Regions from separate parts of the Delftia sp. DLF01 genome, predicted to be linked through region 1. Evidence: predicted binding sites of a transcription regulator. Region 1 holds the regulator's gene; each other region holds the start of a gene.
The links. Region 1 encodes FNR, which switches genes on or off when oxygen is low (the NO sensors DNR and NnrR bind a similar motif). Its sites were predicted from a motif close to TTGATNNNNATCAA; they were not measured.

Region 1 (4,723 bases):
GCGCCCAGGCTGGCATAGCCGGCCAGACGGCCGCCGTGGAACAGCGCCGTGCGCAGCCACAGCCGGCTTTGCAATCCATGCACGGCCACCACCTGCGAGCCGCCGCCCTGCCCCGCCCCGCCCGTGACCACGCCGCAGGGCGCAGCGCACATGGCAAGGCAATGGGGCCCGCCGACGAGCCCCATGATCAAAGCGGTCCAGAGCAGCGACAAGAGCATGGGGCCTAGATGATCCTCGAAAACCGCGCCCGGTTCTTGTCCGCCTGCAGATATCGGTCAAACAGCATGGCCACGCCGCGCACGAAGTACCAGCCCATGGGCGTGACCTGGAAGCCCTCGTCGCTGATCTGCACCAGGCCCTTGGCCTGCAGGTCCTCCAGGGCCGCCATCTCGGGCGCGAAGTACTCGCGAAAGCCCAGCAGCCAGGCCTGCTCCATGGGCTCGAACAGCACGGCGCCCTGGCACATGATGGCCATGATGACGGCGCGGCGCACCAGGTCGTCACGCGACAGCGCCAGGCCCCGCACCACGGGCAGGTGGCTGGCGTCGATGGCGTCGTAGTACTCCTCCAGCGTCTTGGCGTTCTGGCTGTAGCTGGCGCCCACCTTGCCGATGGCCGACACGCCCAGCGCAATCAGGTCGCAGTCGGGCTGGGTGCTGTAGCCCTGGAAGTTGCGGTGCAGCCGGCCCTGGCGCTTGGCCACGGCCAGCGAGTCCTCGGGCAGGGCGAAGTGGTCCATGCCCACATAGACATAGCCACCGTCCATGAACGCGGCGATGGAACGCGACAGCATGGCCAGCTTGTCGGCCCCCTGGGGCAGATCCTCGGCCGCAATGCGCCGCTGCGGCTTGAAGCGCTCGGGCAGGTGGGCATAGGCATAGAGCGCGATGCGGTCGGGCCGCAGCGCGTTGACCTGGGCCAGCGTGCGCTCGAAGGATTCGGGCGTCTGCTTGGGCAGGCCGTAGATCAAGTCCACGTTGATGGAGGCGAAGCCCAGCTGCCGCGCGGCCGCCACCAGCTCGAACACCTGCCCTGCCGGCTGCACGCGGTGCACGGCGATCTGCACCTGCTCGTCGAAGTCCTGCACGCCGAAGCTCAGGCGGTTGAAGCCCAGCTCCTTGAGCACGGCCAGGCGCTCGACGCTGACGGTGCGCGGATCGACCTCGATGGAGTACTCGCCACCCGGCTCCAGCTTGAAATGCTCGCGCAACAGGCCCATCAGCGTGCGCAGCTCGTCGTCGGAGAAGAAGGTGGGCGTGCCGCCGCCCAGGTGCAGCTGGCTGACGGTCTGGCCCTTGCCGCAATGGGCCGTGTGCAAGGCCATCTCGCGCGCCAGGTAGTCCAGGTAGACGGCGGCGCGATCGTGGTGGCGCGTCACGATCTTGTTGCAGGCGCAGTAGTAGCAAAGCGACTCGCAAAAGGGCACGTGCACATACAGCGACAAAGGCGTGGCACGCGCTGCGGTACTCGATTTGCGTTGTTGCAGCGCCAGGATATAGTCCTCTGCACCAAAGGCCTCGACAAAGCGGTCGGCGGTAGGGAACGAGGTGTATCGGGGCCCCGGTACGTCAAAGCGACGCAGCAGCTCTGGGGTGACAGCGGTCATGGGTTTTTTCCTCTAATACCTCGACTGTGCCGCAGCACATCGGTCATGTCCTTGACTCATATCAAGAGTTGTTTGAGGGACTGCTGCGACAATTTGATCCAACTCATCGCAATCCACGAGGTCACCGCCGGCACGCTGTGTGCCGCTGATGTTTATCACTCCATGAACCTTCAGACCATCAAAGCCTCCTGCTCCAACTGCAACCTGCGCGAACTGTGCATGCCCATGGGCCTGGATGCCGAGCAGATGCAGCGCATCGACGACATCGTGGCCACGCGCCGCAAGGTCAAGCGCGGAGGCTTGCTGTTTCGCAACGGCGAGACATTCACCTCGCTGTACGCCATCCGCACCGGCTTCTTCAAGACCTGCGTGGCCACCGAGGACGGACGCGACCAGGTCACGGGCTTTCAGATGGCCGGCGAGATCATCGGCCTGGACGGCATCGTCAACGACCACCACACCTGCGATGCCGTCGCGCTGGAAGACGCCGAAGTCTGCGTCATGCCCTTCGACAAGCTGGAAGACCTGTCGCGCGAGGTCACGGCCCTGCAAAACCATGTGCACAAGGTCATGAGCCGCGAGATCGTGCGCGAGCACGGCGTGATGCTGCTGCTGGGCAGCATGCGCGCCGAGGAGCGCCTGGCCGCCTTCGTGCTCAACCTGGTGCAGCGCCTGCATGCGCGGGGCTTTTCCAAGTCCGAACTGGTGCTGCGCATGACGCGCGAGGAAATCGGCAGCTACCTGGGCCTGAAGCTGGAGACGGTGAGCCGCACCTTCTCCAAGTTCGCGGACGACAACATCATCGAGGTGCGCCAGCGCCATCTGCGCATCCTGGACACGGAGGCGCTCAAGCGCATCGTCAACAGCCAGCAGTGCCAGTGAGGCTGCAAGGGCGGCAAGCATTCATCCGCCAATGAACAAGGCCCGCGACAGCGGGCCTTGTTCATTGCGGCGGGCTCTCGCTCAGTCCCGCCCCAGCCCCTGCATGGCCAGGTCCGGGTCGGGCTCGGAGGCCACGCCGTCATTGAGATCGCGGGCCGAGCGACCCAGCATGGTGGTCATCAGGCTGGAGAGCATGGTCACGCCCCAGAAGGCGAAGAAGGCCAGCGTGTAGATGCCCTGGCGCGACCAGCCCAGGTCGCCGAGCCAATGCAGCTCCAGCGGGTCCACAAAGGCAAAAACCAGCATCTCCATCACGGCGGCTGCCAGAAAGGCAGGCCAGGCAATCCACATCCAGCGTTGGGCCAACATCAGCGATCTCCTTGTGCTGTCGAGGGGTCGCCTTCATTGTGCGCCGCGCCAACGCATGGCGCCAAGCCCCGTAGCGCCCTGCACGCCTGTAGGAAACCCTCACCCGTCGCGCATGCCGGAGATGCGATCCGCCATGCAAAAGGCCGCGACTGCGGCCTCTTGCAGGGGTGCACGGCGATCAGCGGTCCGTGGGGTGATCATGCGCGGGCGTGGCCGCATGGTTGCGGCCGGTGACGGCGGGCGCCATGCTCTTGGGCACTTCGCGCACGCCATCGGCACGCTCGTTGATCGTGATGCCGTTGCGGTAGTAGTCGGGGTCGATCACGGGATCGGCGCCGTTGATGGCGATGATGGCCGTGATCACGGCAGCGACCACCACGGCCGCCGGGCCGGCCACCACCAGCCAGACATGGCCGAACTTCCACCAGGGCTTGCCGGCGTCGGGGTGCGAGGGAGCCTGCGCGGGCGCGGACACTGCGGGACTGGAAGACATGGGAAACCTCTTTCTTTCAGGCGGCAGGCGCGGACCGTGCCGCGCCTGCCAGGAACATCACCGGGGCACCAGGAAGACGGCCTTTTCGGACGCGCGTCCCGCGCCTGAATGCACGGCATCGATATCGAAGAATACGGTGTGCGAGCCCGGCTCGGCCGAACCGTAGGGAATCTGCAGGCGCGCCGCAATGCCGCGCGTCTCGGCCGGGCCGACCTCGACTTCCTGCTCGGACGCCAGCTCCAGCCCATCGAGGCCGTGGGCGCTGATGCGGTAGCGCTGGGCCTGCTCGGTGGCATTCATGATCTGCAGGCGGTAGACATTCTCCAGCTTGCCGCCCGCCACGATGCGCGACAGCGAGGCGCGGTCGCGGATCACGTCCACCTTGACCGACTGGCGCAGCGCCAGGCTCACGATCATGGCCACGCTCAAGCCGATCAGCACGGCCGAGTAGATCAGCACGCGCGGACGGAAGATGCGGCGCAGCACCTGGGCACGCCGCCACAGGCCGGCCATGGCGTTCTGCGTGGTCAGGCGGATCAGGCCGCGCGGGTACTCCATCTTGTCCATGATGGAATTGCAGGCGTCTATGCACAGGCCGCAGCCAATGCATTCGTATTGCAGACCGTTGCGGATGTCGATGCCCACGGGGCAGACCTGCACGCACATCTTGCAGTCGATGCAGTCGCCCAGGCCCTGGGCCTTGTAGTCCACCTTCTTGGTGCGCGGCGCACGCGGCTCGCCCCGGCCCGTGTCGTAGCTGACGATCATGGTGTCCCGGTCGAACATGGCGCTCTGAAAGCGCGCATAGGGGCACATGTACTTGCAGACCTGCTCGCGCATGTAGCCCGCGTTGCCATAGGTGGCAAAGCCGTAGAACAGCACCCAGAACATCTGCCAGCTGCCCTGCAGCGCCAGCAGCTCGCCGCCCAGCTCGCGGATGGGCACGAAGTAGCCCACGAAGGTGAAGCCGGTCCACAGCGCAATGGCGATCCACAGCAACTGCTTGAGCGACTTCTTCCAGGCCTTCTCGAAGGTCCAGCCGTTCTTGTCCAGCCGCATGCGCGCGCTGCGGTCGCCTTCGACCTTGCGCTCCACCCACATGAAGATCTCGGTGTAGACCGTCTGCGGGCACGAGAAGCCGCACCACAGGCGCCCGGCCACGGCCGTGAACAGGAACAATGCCAGCGCCGAGATGATCAGCAGGCCCGCCAGGTAGATGAAGTCCTGCGGGTACAGCACCAGCCCGAAGAGATAGAAGCGCCGCGTTCCGAGGTCGAACAGCACCATCTGGCGCTGGCCCCACTCCAGCCAGGGCAGGCCGTAGAAAACCAGTTGGGTGAGAAACACCAGGGCCCATCGCCAGCGTGCGAAGA
Region 2 (4,723 bases), on a different contig from region 1:
AAGCAGAAGGTCAAGCGCATGTACGGCGTGCTGGAAAAGCAATTCCGCCGCTACTTCGAAGCCGCCGACAAGAAGAAGGGCAACACCGGTGCCAATCTGCTGTCGCTGCTGGAGTCGCGTCTGGACAACGTGGTGTACCGCATGGGCTTCGGCTCGACCCGCTCGGAAGCGCGTCAGCTGGTGTCGCACAAGGCCATCACGGTCAACGGCCAATCCGTCAACATCCCTTCCTACATGGTGAAGGTGGGTGACGTGGTCGCCGTGCGTGAAAAGTCCAAGAAGCAGGCTCGTATCGTCGAAGCCCTGCAACTGGCTGGTCAAGTCGGTTTCCCCGCATGGGTGGAAGTGTCTGCCGACAAGGCTGAAGGCACGTTCAAGAAGTCGCCTGACCGCGACGAGTTCGGTGCAGACATCAACGAATCCCTGATCGTTGAGTTGTACTCGCGTTAATTCCGCGCAGCGACATTTCTGTAAAACCGTCCCCCAGCCGCGAGGCATCGCGCTGGGGTGCTTCACCAGCCTTACCGGTGTAACGAGCCGGGGGTATTGAGAGGAAGTCTGCATGCAAACCAATTTGCTGAAGCCCAAGACGATCAATGTCGAGCAGCTTGGCCACAATCGCGCCAAAGTTGTTCTGGAGCCGTTTGAGCGTGGCTACGGCCATACGCTGGGCAACGCCCTGCGCCGTGTCCTGCTCTCGTCCATGGTGGGTTACGCAGCGACGGAAGTGACGATTGCTGGTGTGTTGCACGAGTACTCGTCCATCGACGGTGTCCAGGAAGATGTGGTCAACATCCTGCTGAACCTCAAGGGTGTGGTGTTCAAGCTGCACAACCGCGATGAGGTCACGCTCTCGCTGCGCAAGGATGGCGAAGGCGTCGTGACGGCGCGCGACATCCAGACGCCCCACGACGTGGAAATCATCAACCCTGATCATGTCATCGCCAACCTGTCGCAAGGCGGCAAGCTGGACATGCAGATCAAGGTGGAGAAGGGCCGCGGCTATGTGCCCGGCAACGTGCGCCGCTATGGCGACGAGTCCACGAAGTCGATCGGCCGCATTGTGCTGGACGCTTCGTTCTCGCCCGTCAAGCGCGTGAGCTACGCCGTCGAATCGGCCCGCGTTGAACAACGCACCGACCTCGACAAGCTGGTGGTGGAGATCGAAACCAATGGTGCGATCACTGCCGAGGACGCCGTGCGCGCCTCCGCCAAGATTCTGGTGGAACAGCTCGCCGTGTTCGCTCAGCTGGACGGCGGCGATATCGCCAGCGTCTTCGATGCTCCGGCCGGTGGCCGTGGTGCCGCAACCGCCTTTGATCCCATCTTGCTGCGTCCCGTGGACGAGCTGGAACTCACCGTGCGTTCGGCCAACTGCCTCAAGGCAGAGAACATCTACTACATCGGCGACCTGATCCAGCGTACCGAAAACGAGCTGCTCAAGACCCCCAACCTGGGTCGCAAGTCGCTCAACGAGATCAAGGAAGTCCTGGCTTCCCGCGGTCTGACGCTGGGCATGAAGCTCGAGAACTGGCCGCCTGCTGGCCTGGAAAAGCGCTAAGCACTATAATTGCAGGCTCTCCTTTTTGGAGAGCCTCAGTGCCTCGGGCAGTACCTGATACGGCTGCACGAATTAATCAACAACTTGCGCAAATTCGGTTGAGGCAAGCTGCAGATCCGGTAACGGGTCCAGGCTTGCATCCTTGTTTGCGCAAGCCCTAATTACAAATTTTAGGAATAAAGCACCATGCGTCACGGTCACGGCCTCCGCAAACTCAATCGCACCTCTTCGCACCGCCTGGCGATGCTGAAGAACATGATGAATTCGCTCATCGAGCACGAAGCCATCAAGACCACCGTTCCCAAGGCCAAGGAACTGCGCCGCGTGATCGAGCCCATGATCACCCTGGCCAAGGTCGACACCGTTGCCAACCGCCGCCTGGCATTCGACCGCCTGCGCGACCGCGACAGCGTGACCAAGCTCTTCAACGAGCTGGGCCCCCGCTTCGCAAAGCGTCCTGGTGGCTACACCCGTATCCTGAAGATGGGCTTCCGCGTGGGCGACAACGCCCCCATGGCCTTCGTGGAACTGGTCGAGCGCGCTGAAGAAGGCGCCGCCGAAGCCAAGGCAGCTGAATAATCTGCTATAATTTTGGAATACCGCGCGATGGAGCAGTCTGGTAGCTCGTTGGGCTCATAACCCAAAGGTCGGAGGTTCAAATCCTTCTCGCGCAACCAAATTGAAAAGGGCTACGACAACTGTCGTAGCCCTTTTTTCATGCCCTCGCGCCAGGGCAAAGGCCAGGCGGGCAGCCCGGCATCAGCCGCCCAGCTGGTTGCCGATGCGCTGGCCCAGCCGCAGGCGCACGCGGTGGGCGATTTCCTGGGCGACCTCGGGGCTGAGCACTTCGCTGATGTGCAGCAGCTCGGTGTAGTGCATGTACAGAAGGCCGCGCAGGGTCTTGAATGCGGCCTCGTGCTCGGCGCCGCAGACGCTGGCGTCATTGGCCAGCACGCGCTCCACCACACCGGCCTGCAGCAGCGGGATCTTGCATATGACGGCGTGGCGGGCGATCTCCAGGTCGATTTCCTGGAGCCGGCATTCCCATTCCTCGGGCAAGAATCGGTTGGCTGGCATGTCGGCTTTTCTCCTTTTTTCACTGCATGGGTACACCGGGGCGAAAGGCACCCGGTCTGGGGATGCTGTCATGTGAGCGGGGCTCGGTGGCCTGGGTCGCCAGGTTTACTGGCCCGGCCTTGATGCCTGTCAAACTTCGGTGGCGCAGGCGCCCGCTGGAAGCCGGGCTCATGCTGCACTGCATCATGATGTCAGTCATGCGGCGCGGCCGCCAGTGCCCGTGCAGGCTGGTGGGCTTTTGCTCCCGGCAGGCCATGCTCTCTCGGCGCCGCTCCGGCAACGCAAAGGATCCACATGCTCGAGAAGATCGCCTCGCTGTTCCGCTATTTCAAGGCGGCCGTGCCGTTCCGGCTGGTGCCGGCACTGATTGCCACCGCCGTGCTGTTCGGCCTGCTGCTGATGCCCGTGCCCGAGGGGCTGACGCCCAAGGGCTGGCAGCTGGTCGCCATTTTCTTGACCACCATCGTGGCTATCATCCTCAAGGTCATGCCCATTGGCGTGATGGCCTTGATGGCCATCGTCATCGTCTCGCTGTCCCAGGTCACCTCCGGCTCGTCCAAGGGTGCCATCACCGATGCGCTGAGCAGCTTTTCCAGCCCGCTGATCTGGCTGATCGTGGTGGCCATCCTGATCTCGCGCGGCCTCAAGAAGACGGGGCTGGGCAGCCGCATCGGCCTGATGTTCATCGCCCTGCTGGGCAAGCGCACCATCGGCATCGGCTACGGCCTGGCGATCTGTGAACTGGTGCTGGCTCCGTTCACGCCCAGCAACACGGCGCGCGGCGGCGGCATCGTGCACCCGATCATGAAGTCCATCGCCAATGCCTTCGAGTCGGACCCGGCCAAGGGCACGCAGGGCAAGGTGGGCACCTACCTGGCCCTGGTCAACTACCACGCCAATCCCATCACCTCGGCCATGTTCCTGACCGCCACCGCGCCCAACCCGCTGGTGGTGGATTTCGTGGCCAAGGCGACGGGCCAGGCCCTGCACCTGAGCTGGACCACCTGGGCGCTGTACATGCTGCTGCCGGGCCTGCTGTGCCTGCTGCTGATGCCGCTGGTGATCTACCTGCTGTCGCCGCCCGAGCTCAAGGCCACGCCCAATGCCGTGGAGTACGCCCGCAGCGAGATGGCGCGCATGGGGCCGCTGTCGGGCAAGGAGCGCGTGATGCTGGGCACCTTCGGCCTGATGCTGCTGCTGTGGGCCAACGTACCGCAGATGCTGTTCGGCCCGGCCTTCGTGCTGGACCCCACCGTGGTGGCCTTCCTGGGCCTGTTCGTGCTGATCATCACGGGCACCATCGACTGGGATGACGTGCTGTCCGAGAAAAGCGCCTGGGACACCCTGGTCTGGTTCGGCGCCCTGGTGATGCTGGCCGAGCAGCTCAACAAGCTCGGCGTGGTGTCCTGGTTTGCCGTGGGCATGAAGAACGCCATCGTCGCCAGCGGCCTGGACTGGCTGCCGGTGGCGGCCATCCTGGTGGGCGTGTTCGTGTTCTCGCATTACCTGTTCGCCAGCACCACGGCCCACATCAGCGCCATGATGCTGGCCTTCCTGACCGTGGGCGCGCAGCTGATTCCGGCCGACTATGTCGTGCCCTTCATGCTGATGATGACGGCCGGCTCGGCCATCATGATGACGCTGACCCACTACGCCACCGGCACTTCGCCCATCATCTTCGGCAGCGGCTACGTCACGCTGGGCAACTGGTGGCGCGTGGGTGCGGCCATGTGCGTGATCGAGCTGCTGATCTTTGCCGTGGTCGGCAGTGTCTGGTGGAAGCTGCTGGGCCTGTGGTGAGGGCGGGCGCCCTCAAGCCGTGGTCCGTGGCTCGCCCAGCGACAGCATGAGCCGGTTGGCCCAGTTGAAGAAGGCCGTGCCGTGCAGCACATCGGAGATGGCGGCATCGTCCAGGCCTGCGGTGCGCAGTGCATCGATGTGGGCGGGCTCCAGCGCAGGCGGCGTCTGGGTCAGCGCCACGGCCGCCGTGACGATGGCATTCCAGCGCGGCCCCAGGTCCGTGCCCGGGCCTTCGTCGAGCAGGCGCTGCACGTCGCCGCCCCTGCGCGAGAAGTGCGTGGCAAA
Region 3 (4,723 bases), on a different contig from region 1:
CAGCGGCCTGCCGCGCCTGCCGCTGCGCTCGTCGCCGCTGAGCATGCTGGCCGACCAGGGGCAGGTGCTGCTGGAGCGCGCCGATGAGATCTCGCGCCGCCTCAGCGACATGCTGGACACCGACAACCAAAAGCGCGTGAGCCAGGCGCTGGAGAACATTGCAGCCGCTGCCGCAGGCGTGCAGCAGCTCACGCAGAACCTGGACCGCACGCTGTCCACCCAGGTGCCGCAGCTCGCCGCCGACGCCCACAACACCCTGCAGTCGCTGGAGAAGGCCAGCAACGGCGCCTCTGCCGTGGCCTCCGAACTGCAGCAGACCGTGCGCCGCGTGAACGCGCAGGACGGGCCGCTGGAGCAGATCGCCCAGAGCACGCGCGCACTGACCCGCATGGCCGATTCGCTGGGCCGCAGCACGGTGCCGCACGCCAACCGCGCGGCCGATGATGTCTCGCGCGCCGCGCGCCAGATGGGCACGGCGGCCAGCCGCTTCAGCGACAACCCGCAGGCCGTGATCTACGGGCCGGGCCAGGCCCGTCCGGGGCCGGGCGAGCCCGGCTTCGTCGCCCCGTCCGCAGCCACCCAGCCCTGACCGAGGAACCCGCATGTCCCCATTTCGCAAGACCGCCGTGGCCAGCGCTGGACTGGCCGCCGCCCTGATCCTGCTGGCCGGCTGCTCGGCCCTGCCGCAGCCCCCCGCCCAGCCCGCGCGCTATGACTTCGGCCTGGCGCCGCTGTCCGCGCCCGCGCAGGCCGCCACATCTGCAGCCCCGCAGGCACGCACGCCGCTGGCGCTGGCCGATGTGGAGGCTCCCGCCCTGTCCGACGGCAGCACGGCCATGTTCTACCGCCTGGCCTATGCCAACGGCCAGGAACTGCGCCCCTACCAGCTGGCGCGCTGGAGCCAGCCTCCGGCCCTGCTGCTGCAGCAGCGCCTGCGCAGCCAGCTGGGCGTGCAGCGCCCCGTGCTTGCCAGCAGCGAAAGCGTGGCCCAGCCGCGCCTGCAGGGTGCCGTGCCCACGCTGCTGCGCGTGGACATCGAAGAGTTCAGCCAGGTCTTTGACGCGCCCGGCTCCAGTGCCGGCGTCGTGCGCCTGCGCGCCACCCTGGTCGAGCAAAGCGGTGCCGTGGACCGCCTGCTGGGTCAGAAGCTGTTCGAGGTGCGCAGTCCTGCCGCCTCTGGCGATGCCGCAGGCGGCGCGAAGGCGCTCGCGACGGCGGCCGATGCCGCCATTGCGCAGATCGATGCGTGGCTGGGGCAGCAGGGGCACTGAGCGGCGGCTGGATTTCCAGCCCATCCATTCTCTTGAGAACGGCTGGTGGGGGCATTGCATCCGCTGGCCGTTTTTTTGTTCTCGGCAATTGGCTCTGCAAGCAAGTGGGGCTTTTTCGCCCCTGCCGGGTGGTTGCTTTTCGAGGCCGGGTCTCGGCCCGGCAGCCGACTGCCCTTTCTTGATTCGCCAAGAAAGGTCAGATCAAAGAAGGCGACCCGAATGTCCGCGACCCCTTCGCTTCGCTGCGGGGCAACCTGCGCCGTGGCGGCTGCGGGGTTCGCCGTGAAACTCTCTTCGCGCTGCGCGCTACGTTCAAACAATCACGGCGAGTCAGTTGACGAAGCAGTCCTGTCCTTCGGCAGGACTGCAACCCCGCAACCGCCACGACGCAGGCGCGGACATACGGGGAAAAGGCCGGGTATTCGGGGCAGGAGCGGGCCGCGCCTGACCCAGCGCTTCCCGCGCGTCCGTCAGGGGCTGTAGTCCCGATCCCACCGTCTCGGCTGCCCCTGGGACGACCGTCAACACTAGGTCCAGACTACGACGCGCAGCCCCCAGGTTTTTTACAGTGGAACCGTCGCTGATGCAGATCGCGGCTTTGAAAAAACAAGGCCTGATTGCACAGCGCTACTTCAACATCACTGAAAGGACCAAGCCATGAATGAAGACCGCATCAAGGGCAACTGGAAGCAATTCACCGGCAAGATCCGTGAGCAATGGGGCAAGCTCACCGATGACGATCTGGATGTGATCGCCGGCAAGCGCGAGCAATTCCTGGGCAAGCTGCAGGAGCGCCAGGGCCTGGCCCGCGACGCTGCCGAAAAGCAGCTGACCGACTGGCAAAAGCGCAACCCCGACTTCCGCTTCGAAGACTGACGAGGGTGGACTGCGGATGGGCTGGACGCCCTGGCCGGCGCCGCCATCCGCTCCTCGACAGCCAGCGTGCCTGAGGGCACGCACCAATGGCCCGCCGCCGCAGGCAACAAGGGCCGCTTCAGTACAAATACAAGGAGTTCCATCATGCAAACACCGCAACGCTTTCGCCATATGCTTTCCGCTGTCGCCCTGGGCCTGATGGCCTCCGGCGCCATGGCCATGACCAATGCGGAGCACACGGCCGCCAAGAACCAGATCGAGGCCGATTACAAGGCCGCCAAGGAACAGTGCAAGCCGCTCAAGGACAACGCCAAGGACGTCTGCGAGAAGCAGGCCAAGGGCCAGGAAAACGTGGCCAAGGCCGAACTGGAATCGCGCCGCAATCCTTCGCCCAAGAACAGCGAAAAGGCACTCAAGGCCAAGGCTGATGCGGACTACGACATCGCCAAGGAAAAGTGCGATGACCTCAAGGGCGACGCCAAGGATGTCTGCGTGAAGGATGCCAAGGCCGCCCACGTGCACGCCGTGGAAGCCGCCAAGGTGAACAAGGCCCAGGCCGAGCCCGCTTCCAACTCCGCAGCCAAGGCTGCCAACGTGGCCGAAACCCGCAAGGACGCTGCCGAGGAAACCCGCGAAGCCGACTACAAGGCTGCCAAGGCCCGTTGCGACACCATGAGCGGCGCTGCCAAGGACACCTGCGTGGCTGATGCCAAGCGGAAGTTTGGACAGTAAGTTGGTAGGCACCCCCTGAGGCGCTGCGCGCCTTCCCCCCGTGGCACGGCGCCTCTCTACTTGCTTCGCAAGGGAGGGGGACGGCACCTTCGCCGCGAGGCGGCTCTTGCTCGGTGCCCCTGGCCTTTTGGCCGCGCCAGTTTTATCCGCCTTGACCAAGCCCCGTTCGCGGGGCTTTGCTGTTTTCGGGTTGGCTGATGTGGGTCAAACGGGTTGGGCGGTGCTGTTCCTAAGCTGCAGGCTTTCACGATGAAGGCAGGAGAAGCATATGGCCGTGCTGGAATGGAGCGGAGCGCTGGCATTGGAGTTGCCGGCCATGGACGAGGTGCATCAGGAGTTCGTCCTGCTGCTGGCCGAGGTGGAGGCGGCCGATGATGCGCAGTTGTGCGCGCGCTGGGATGAGTTGATCGCGCATACGCAGGTGCATTTCGACCAGGAAGACCGCTGGATGCAGTCCACGCGGTTCACCAGCACCAACTGCCACAGCCTGCAGCACAAGGTGGTGCTGCAGGTGATGCGCGAGGGGGCGAGCAAGGCGGCGGACGGTGATCTGGCCGTGATCCGCAGCATGGCGGGCGAGCTGGCGGCCTGGTTCGTGCACCATGCGCAGACCATGGATGCGGCGCTGGCCCTGCATCTGCGCAGTGCGGGCTTCGATCCCGCCACGGGCTCCCTGGCGCACCCTGAGGCCTTGCCCGAGCAGCCCATCACGGGCTGCGGCGGTGCCTGCGACGGCAGCGCCGACCGCGCGCGGGCCGTGCCGGCCTGATCCGGCCTGAACCGATCTGAACCGGCAGTAAGGCCACCAGTCAGCCAGCCCGATCAGGGCACGATCGCGGGCGATGCCAGGATGGGGAAGATCTTCACCAGCCCGCCCGCCATCACCTCCACGGCCAGGGCCGCGAGGATCAGGCCCATGAGCCGCGTCATCACGTTGATGCCGGTCTTGCCCAGCACGCGGGCGATCGGGTCGGCCAGCGAAAAGCAGACCATCACCACCAGCGCCACCACCACGCCATAGCCCACCAGGGCCAGGTGCTGCCAGATGGTGCGTGCCTGGTCGGCGTAGATCACCACGGTGGACATGGAGGCCGGCCCCGTCAGCAGCGGAATCGTCAGCGGCACCACGGCAATGCTGTTGCCCATGGCAGCCTTTTCCGCGCCAGCGACCAGCGTGGGCGCGTTGGGCCGTTCCTCGGCCGGGCGGGCGTTGAGCATGTTCATGGCGCTGATCAGCAGCAGCAGGCCGCCGCCCACCTGAAAGCTCTGCAGCGAGATGTTGAAGAAGTCCAGCACCTGCAGCCCGATGATGGCGCAGGCCGCGATCACGCAGAACGAGGCCAGCGCCGCCGTGCGAATGGTCTGCTGGCGCTGCTGGGCGCTGAATCCCTCGGTGTAGTGGATGAAGAAGGGGACGATGGCCAGCGGGTTGATGATGGCCACCAGCGTGATCAGCGGTTTGAGGTCCATCGCATTCCCTGTAGGTTGCCGCCGCCCACCTGTGCCCGGCGCTTGCCGGTACGCACGACTTTTCGTTCCATCGAATGTCTCCTGTGAAAGAATTGCCGCACGGGCCGGCCCGCCGCCATTACAGCATTGCGGGGCGCGTCCGCCCACCGGGAAATCACAACAGGTTCTCAGACAGAAAGGAACGCGGACATGGGCAGTTTTGTGCAGTTGACTTCATTGGATGGCACGGCTTCGCCGGCCTGGGTGGCGCGGCCCGATGTGCCCGCGCGCGGCGCCGTCGTGGTGCTGCAGGAGATCTTCGGCGTCAACGCCCATATCCGCGCCGTGGCCGACCGCCTGGCTGCCCGCGGCTATATGGCCGTGGCGCCGTCGCT
Region 4 (4,723 bases), on a different contig from region 1:
GCTGACCACTTCGGCAATTTCCTCGGCGCCGACATGGGTGCGCAGCAACCTGTGGGCGGGCGCGCCGCCCTGCCCCTGCTCGTTGGCCTGGGCTTCGTTGAGCTGCTTTTCCAGCGAGGGCAGCTTGCCGTACTGCAGCTCGGCCACCTTGTTGAAGTCGCCCTTGCGCTTGAGCTCCTCGATCTGGATGCGGATCTGGTCGATCTCCTTGCGGATCTGCTCGGAGCCCTGGGCGCTGGCCTTCTCGCTCTTCCAGACCTCTTCCAGGTCGGCGTACTCGCGCTCCAGGCTGCCGAGTTCCTCCTCGATCAGTTGCAGGCGCTTTTGCGAGGCCTCGTCCTTTTCCTTCTTCATGGCCTCGCGCTCGATCTTGAGCTGGATCATGCGGCGCTCGAGCTTGTCCATGACCTCGGGCTTGGAGTCGATCTCGATCTTGATCTTGGCCGCCGCCTCGTCGATCAGGTCGATGGCCTTGTCGGGCAGGAAGCGGTCGGTGATGTAGCGGTGGCTCAACTCGGCCGCAGCCACGATGGCCGGGTCGGTGATGTCCACGCCGTGGTGGGCCTCGTAGCGCACCTGCAGTCCGCGCAGGATGGCAATGGTGTCCTCCACGGAAGGCTCCTCGACCAGCACCTTCTGGAAGCGCCGCTCCAGCGCCGCATCCTTTTCGATGTACTTGCGGTATTCATCGAGCGTGGTCGCGCCGATGCAGTGCAGCTCGCCGCGCGCCAGGGCCGGCTTGAGCATGTTGCCCGCGTCCATGGCGCCGTCGGCCTTGCCGGCACCGACCATGGTGTGGATCTCGTCGATGAACAGGATGATGCGGCCCTCTTCCTGCGCCACTTCCTTGAGCACGGACTTCAGGCGTTCCTCGAAGTCGCCACGGTATTTGGCGCCGGCCAGCAGGCCCGCCATGTCCAGCGACAGCACGCGCTTGTTCTTGAGGCTTTCGGGCACCTCGCCGGCCACGATGCGCTGGGCCAGCCCCTCGACAATGGCGGTCTTGCCCACGCCTGGCTCGCCGATGAGCACGGGGTTGTTCTTGCTGCGGCGCTGCAGCACCTGGATGGAGCGGCGGATTTCGTCGTCACGCCCGATCACCGGATCGAGCTTGCCGATGCGCGCGCGCTCGGTCAGGTCCATGGTGTATTTCTTGAGGGCCTCGCGCTGGCCTTCGCCTTCGGCGCTGTCCATGGTCTGGCCGCCGCGCACGGCGTTGATGGCCGACTCCAGGCTGGAGCGCGTCACGCCGCTTTCCTTGAGCAGTTGGCCTGCGCGCGTGGAAGAGCCGCTGCTGTCGGTCAGCGCCAGCAGGAACAGCTCACTGGCAATGAATTGGTCGCCGCGCTTCAGGGCTTCCTTCTCGGTCGCCTGCAGCAGCCGGCCCAGCTCGGAGCCGACCTGCACCTGGTCCTGGTGCTGCACGCGCGGCAGATCGGCCAGGGCCTTCTCGGCTGCGGCCTGCAGCTGGCCCACGTTGGCGCCGGCGCGCTGCAAGAGCGAGCGCGGACCATCGTCCTGGCGCAGCAGCGCCACGAGCAGGTGCAGGGGTTCGATATTGGATTGGTCACCGCCCAGGGCCAGCGTTTGCGCGTCGGCCAGGGCTTCCTGGAACTTGGTTGTCAGTTTGTCGATTCGCATGGTGTTTCTTTTCGCTCCTGAAACAGGGTCATTGCGATTTATCTGATACCGGCAGGGCAAATTTCAAGCCATGCCCGGCCCGCAAGGACAGACGCTTGCGCCAGATCAAGGCCGGCGAGGCCGGCCATCCTATTCAAGCATTGCGCTGAAAGATCGAGAACTGCGTAGGCGTAACGCCCAAATGCGCCCGGAAGCTGCGCACCAAGTGGCTGGCGCTGGAAAAGCCGCAATCCAGCGCCAGCTCGGCCAGCGGCGGCACGTTGCGCGCAGACAGAGCGCGCCGTGCCCGGGCCAGGCGCTGCTGCAGCACCCATTCGTGCACCGTGCAGCCCATGCTCTGGCGGAACATGCGTGCGAAATGGAATTCGGAGAGGCAGGCCTGTCTCGCCAATGCCGGCAGCGACACGGCCTTGGAGTCATGCAGATGCGCCTCGACATGGGCCAGCACCTTGCGCCGCATGGCCGCAGAAAGCCCGCCCAGCGGCCGCTGCAGCGCCTGCAGCTGGCGCGGCGTGGCGGACTGCAGCACCAGCCGGTCCACCAGCTGCTGGCCAATGGCATCGGCCGCCAGTTGCTGCTGCGGGTCATGCCAGTCCAGCTGCATCAGCGCACGGGCACCGGCGTGGAAGGCCTGATCATCCCCGTAGATCTGCGCACGCAAGGTGCGCGAGCGGGGCTCGGCATCCAGCATGCGGACCACGCGCCCCGCCCAGGCCAGGTCGGACACATACAGGTGCAGGAACTGCACGGGCGAGCGCACCAGCCAGTGCGATTCGTCCTCTGGCGTGAAGATGCAGATGCGCCCCGGCGCCCCCATGGCCTCGGGCCGCGCCTTGAGCTGCGAACCCTCGCCCCCGGCCAGGTAGACCGACAGCGTGTGGTGCCCGGGCTGGCAGTAGCGCACCTCGTCGTCCACATTGGCCCAGACGGCCAGTTCCACCCCCTCGCTCAGGCGCACGCGCCGCTGCAGCCGGGCCTTGGAGCGTGACAGCACCTGGCACAGGTGGCTGGAGGGCAGCTCGGGCAGCGGCGTGGGCGTCATGGCAGCGATTGTGGTCCCGCAGCCATACCGACGCATGGCGCCAGGCCATCAAACCGCAGGAATCTGCCATGCCCGCCCAGCCTGCGGCGCCATCATCACCGGCCATGACTGCCACCCTCTATGCCCTGGTCGTGCTGATCTGGGGTTCGACCTGGATCGCCCTGAAGCTGCAGCTGGGCGCCGTGCCCGTGGAGCTGTCCATTGCCTACCGCTTTGCGCTGGCCGCCGTGCTGATGTTCGCCTGGCTGGCCTGGTCGCGGCAGCTGCGCGTGCCCCGCGGCCCGGCGCTGCCGCGCGTGCTGGCCCAGGGCCTGTGCCTGTTCAGCTTCAACTTCGTGTGCTTCATGCATGCCAGCGAGACGCTGGCCAGCGGCCTGGCCGCCGTGGTGTTCTCCAGCGCCAATCTCTGGAACGCGCTGCTGGCGCGCATCATCCACGGCCGCAGGCTGGCACCCCATGTGCTGGCCGGCAGCCTCTTCGGCCTTGCAGGCCTGGTGGCGCTGTTCTGGCCCGAGCTGCGCGCAGGTCGGCATGCCAGCCCGCCTGGCCTGGCCTGGGCGGTGCTGGGCACGCTGTGCTTTTCCTGCGGGAACATGCTGTCTGCCTCGCTGCAGTCCATGGGCTGGCGACCCGCACAGACCAATGCCTGGGGCATGCTGGCCGGCACGCTGCTGCTGACCGGCTATGCGCTGGTGGCAGGCCTGCCCTGGCGCTTCGATACCAGCTGGACCTATGTGGGCTCCTGGCTGTACCTGGCCATTCCAGGCTCGGTGATTGCGTTCACGGCCTACCTGACCCTGGTGGGCCGGCTGGGTCCGGAGAAGGCGGCCTATGCGACGGTGCTATTCCCCATTGTTGCGCTCAGCATCTCGGCCCTGTTCGAGGGCTATGTCTGGACGCCGCTGGCCGTGGGCGGGCTGCTGCTGGTGATGCTCGGAAACCTTCTGGTGTTCCGCCCGCCGCAATGGTTGCGGGGTGCTGCGCTCAAGGCCTGAAGGCCCGCCGCCTCACTGGCGCCAGCGCGCCAGCGCCTCTTCGTCGCTGACGCGCGCATCCACCCAGCGCGCGCCCTCGGGCGTCTGTTCCTTCTTCCAGAAAGGCGCCAGCGACTTGAGGTAGTCCATGATGTATTCGCAGGCCTGGAAGGCCATGCCCCGGTGCGATGCGGTGACGGCCACGAGCACGATCTGGTCCAGGGGCTGCAGCGGGCCGATGCGGTGGATGACGCGCGCGCCATGGATGCCGAAGCGCTGGACCGCCTCGTCGATGATGGCCTCGATGGATTTCTCGGTCATGCCCGGGTAGTGCTCCAGCTCCATGCTGGCCACGGCGGCGCCCTCGTTGCGGTCACGCACCGTGCCGATGAAGCTGCAGACCGCGCCCACGCGCGCGTCGCCGCCGCGCAGGGCGGCGAGTTCGGCCGATACGTCGAAATCCTCGGTCTGGATGGATACACGGGCTGCTTGCATGCCCGCATTGTCGCAGGGCGGCGACGCACCAGGGTGTGATGAACGCGGTAGCATTGCCCTCCCCCGCCGCCGGCCTTTTGCTGCAGCGGGCCATGCATGGCCACACTCACGATCACCACCCCCGAATACACGCTCTACCCGTCGCCGCGCAACGAGCAGCGCGTGGTCTACGAGCATCAGCTGTTCGTGTCCCATCCCTACACCATCATCCATCTGCCCGACTACAACTTTCGCGGCAAGGCCACGCTGTTCGCAGCCCACCGCCTGGCCGACGGCAAGATGGGCCAGCTCGTGAGCTGCGAGCTGGCCGAGGACCTTGCTCGCTTCGAGCGCCTGTTCGAACCCGATTGAGGCGCGCCATGGACGAGACCAGCCAGATACAGCCGCCGCCGAGCTTTGCCGCCCTGTATGCCGACCGGCACGGCCGGCTCAAGGCATCGATTGCAGACGTGGTCGGGCGCTATGAATTGTGCGAGGACCTGGCCAGCCACCTGGTCGAGCAGGCGCAGACGCTCTATCACTCCGGCAACTCCTCGGAGCAAGGCGTGCTGCTGGGCATACACGCGGGCCT

Region 2: IB269_RS13465 (DASS family sodium-coupled anion symporter) is a predicted target of FNR. The motif match lies at 2,758-2,771, and genes of this name have one in related genera.
Region 3: IB269_RS26145 (hemerythrin domain-containing protein) is a predicted target of FNR. The motif match lies at 3,074-3,087, and genes of this name have one in related genera.
Region 4: clpB (ATP-dependent chaperone ClpB) is a predicted target of FNR. The motif match lies at 1,737-1,750, and genes of this name have one in related genera.

The regions. Positions count from the first base shown of each region.
Region 1 is NZ_JACVAZ010000003.1:1,080,630-1,085,352, forward strand. It holds gene IB269_RS20190 (sulfite exporter TauE/SafE family protein) at 1-218, opposite strand, end outside; gene hemN (oxygen-independent coproporphyrinogen III oxidase) at 224-1,606, opposite strand; gene fnr (fumarate/nitrate reduction transcriptional regulator Fnr) at 1,769-2,488, shown strand; gene IB269_RS20205 (hypothetical protein) at 2,570-2,857, opposite strand; gene IB269_RS20210 (FixH family protein) at 3,036-3,350, opposite strand; gene ccoG (cytochrome c oxidase accessory protein CcoG) at 3,408-4,723, opposite strand, start outside.
Region 2 is NZ_JACVAZ010000002.1:1,116,548-1,121,270, reverse strand. It holds gene rpsD (30S ribosomal protein S4) at 1-450, shown strand, start outside; gene IB269_RS13485 (DNA-directed RNA polymerase subunit alpha) at 563-1,561, shown strand; gene rplQ (50S ribosomal protein L17) at 1,748-2,140, shown strand; tRNA gene IB269_RS13475 (tRNA-Met) at 2,162-2,238, shown strand; gene IB269_RS13470 (hypothetical protein) at 2,321-2,638, opposite strand; gene IB269_RS13465 (DASS family sodium-coupled anion symporter) at 2,933-4,438, shown strand; gene IB269_RS13460 (alkylhydroperoxidase domain protein) at 4,451-4,723, opposite strand, start outside.
Region 3 is NZ_JACVAZ010000006.1:78,738-83,460, forward strand. It holds gene IB269_RS26125 (MlaD family protein) at 1-589, shown strand, start outside; gene IB269_RS26130 (ABC-type transport auxiliary lipoprotein family protein) at 603-1,271, shown strand; gene IB269_RS26135 (CsbD family protein) at 1,929-2,147, shown strand; gene IB269_RS26140 (hypothetical protein) at 2,292-2,879, shown strand; gene IB269_RS26145 (hemerythrin domain-containing protein) at 3,148-3,648, shown strand; gene IB269_RS26150 (MarC family protein) at 3,702-4,349, opposite strand; gene IB269_RS26155 (dienelactone hydrolase family protein) at 4,539-4,723, shown strand, end outside.
Region 4 is NZ_JACVAZ010000001.1:351,352-356,074, reverse strand. It holds gene clpB (ATP-dependent chaperone ClpB) at 1-1,641, opposite strand, end outside; gene IB269_RS01615 (AraC family transcriptional regulator) at 1,775-2,683, opposite strand; gene IB269_RS01610 (DMT family transporter) at 2,788-3,678, shown strand; gene IB269_RS01605 (molybdenum cofactor biosynthesis protein MoaE) at 3,691-4,152, opposite strand; gene IB269_RS01600 (hypothetical protein) at 4,249-4,503, shown strand; gene IB269_RS01595 (hypothetical protein) at 4,512-4,723, shown strand, end outside.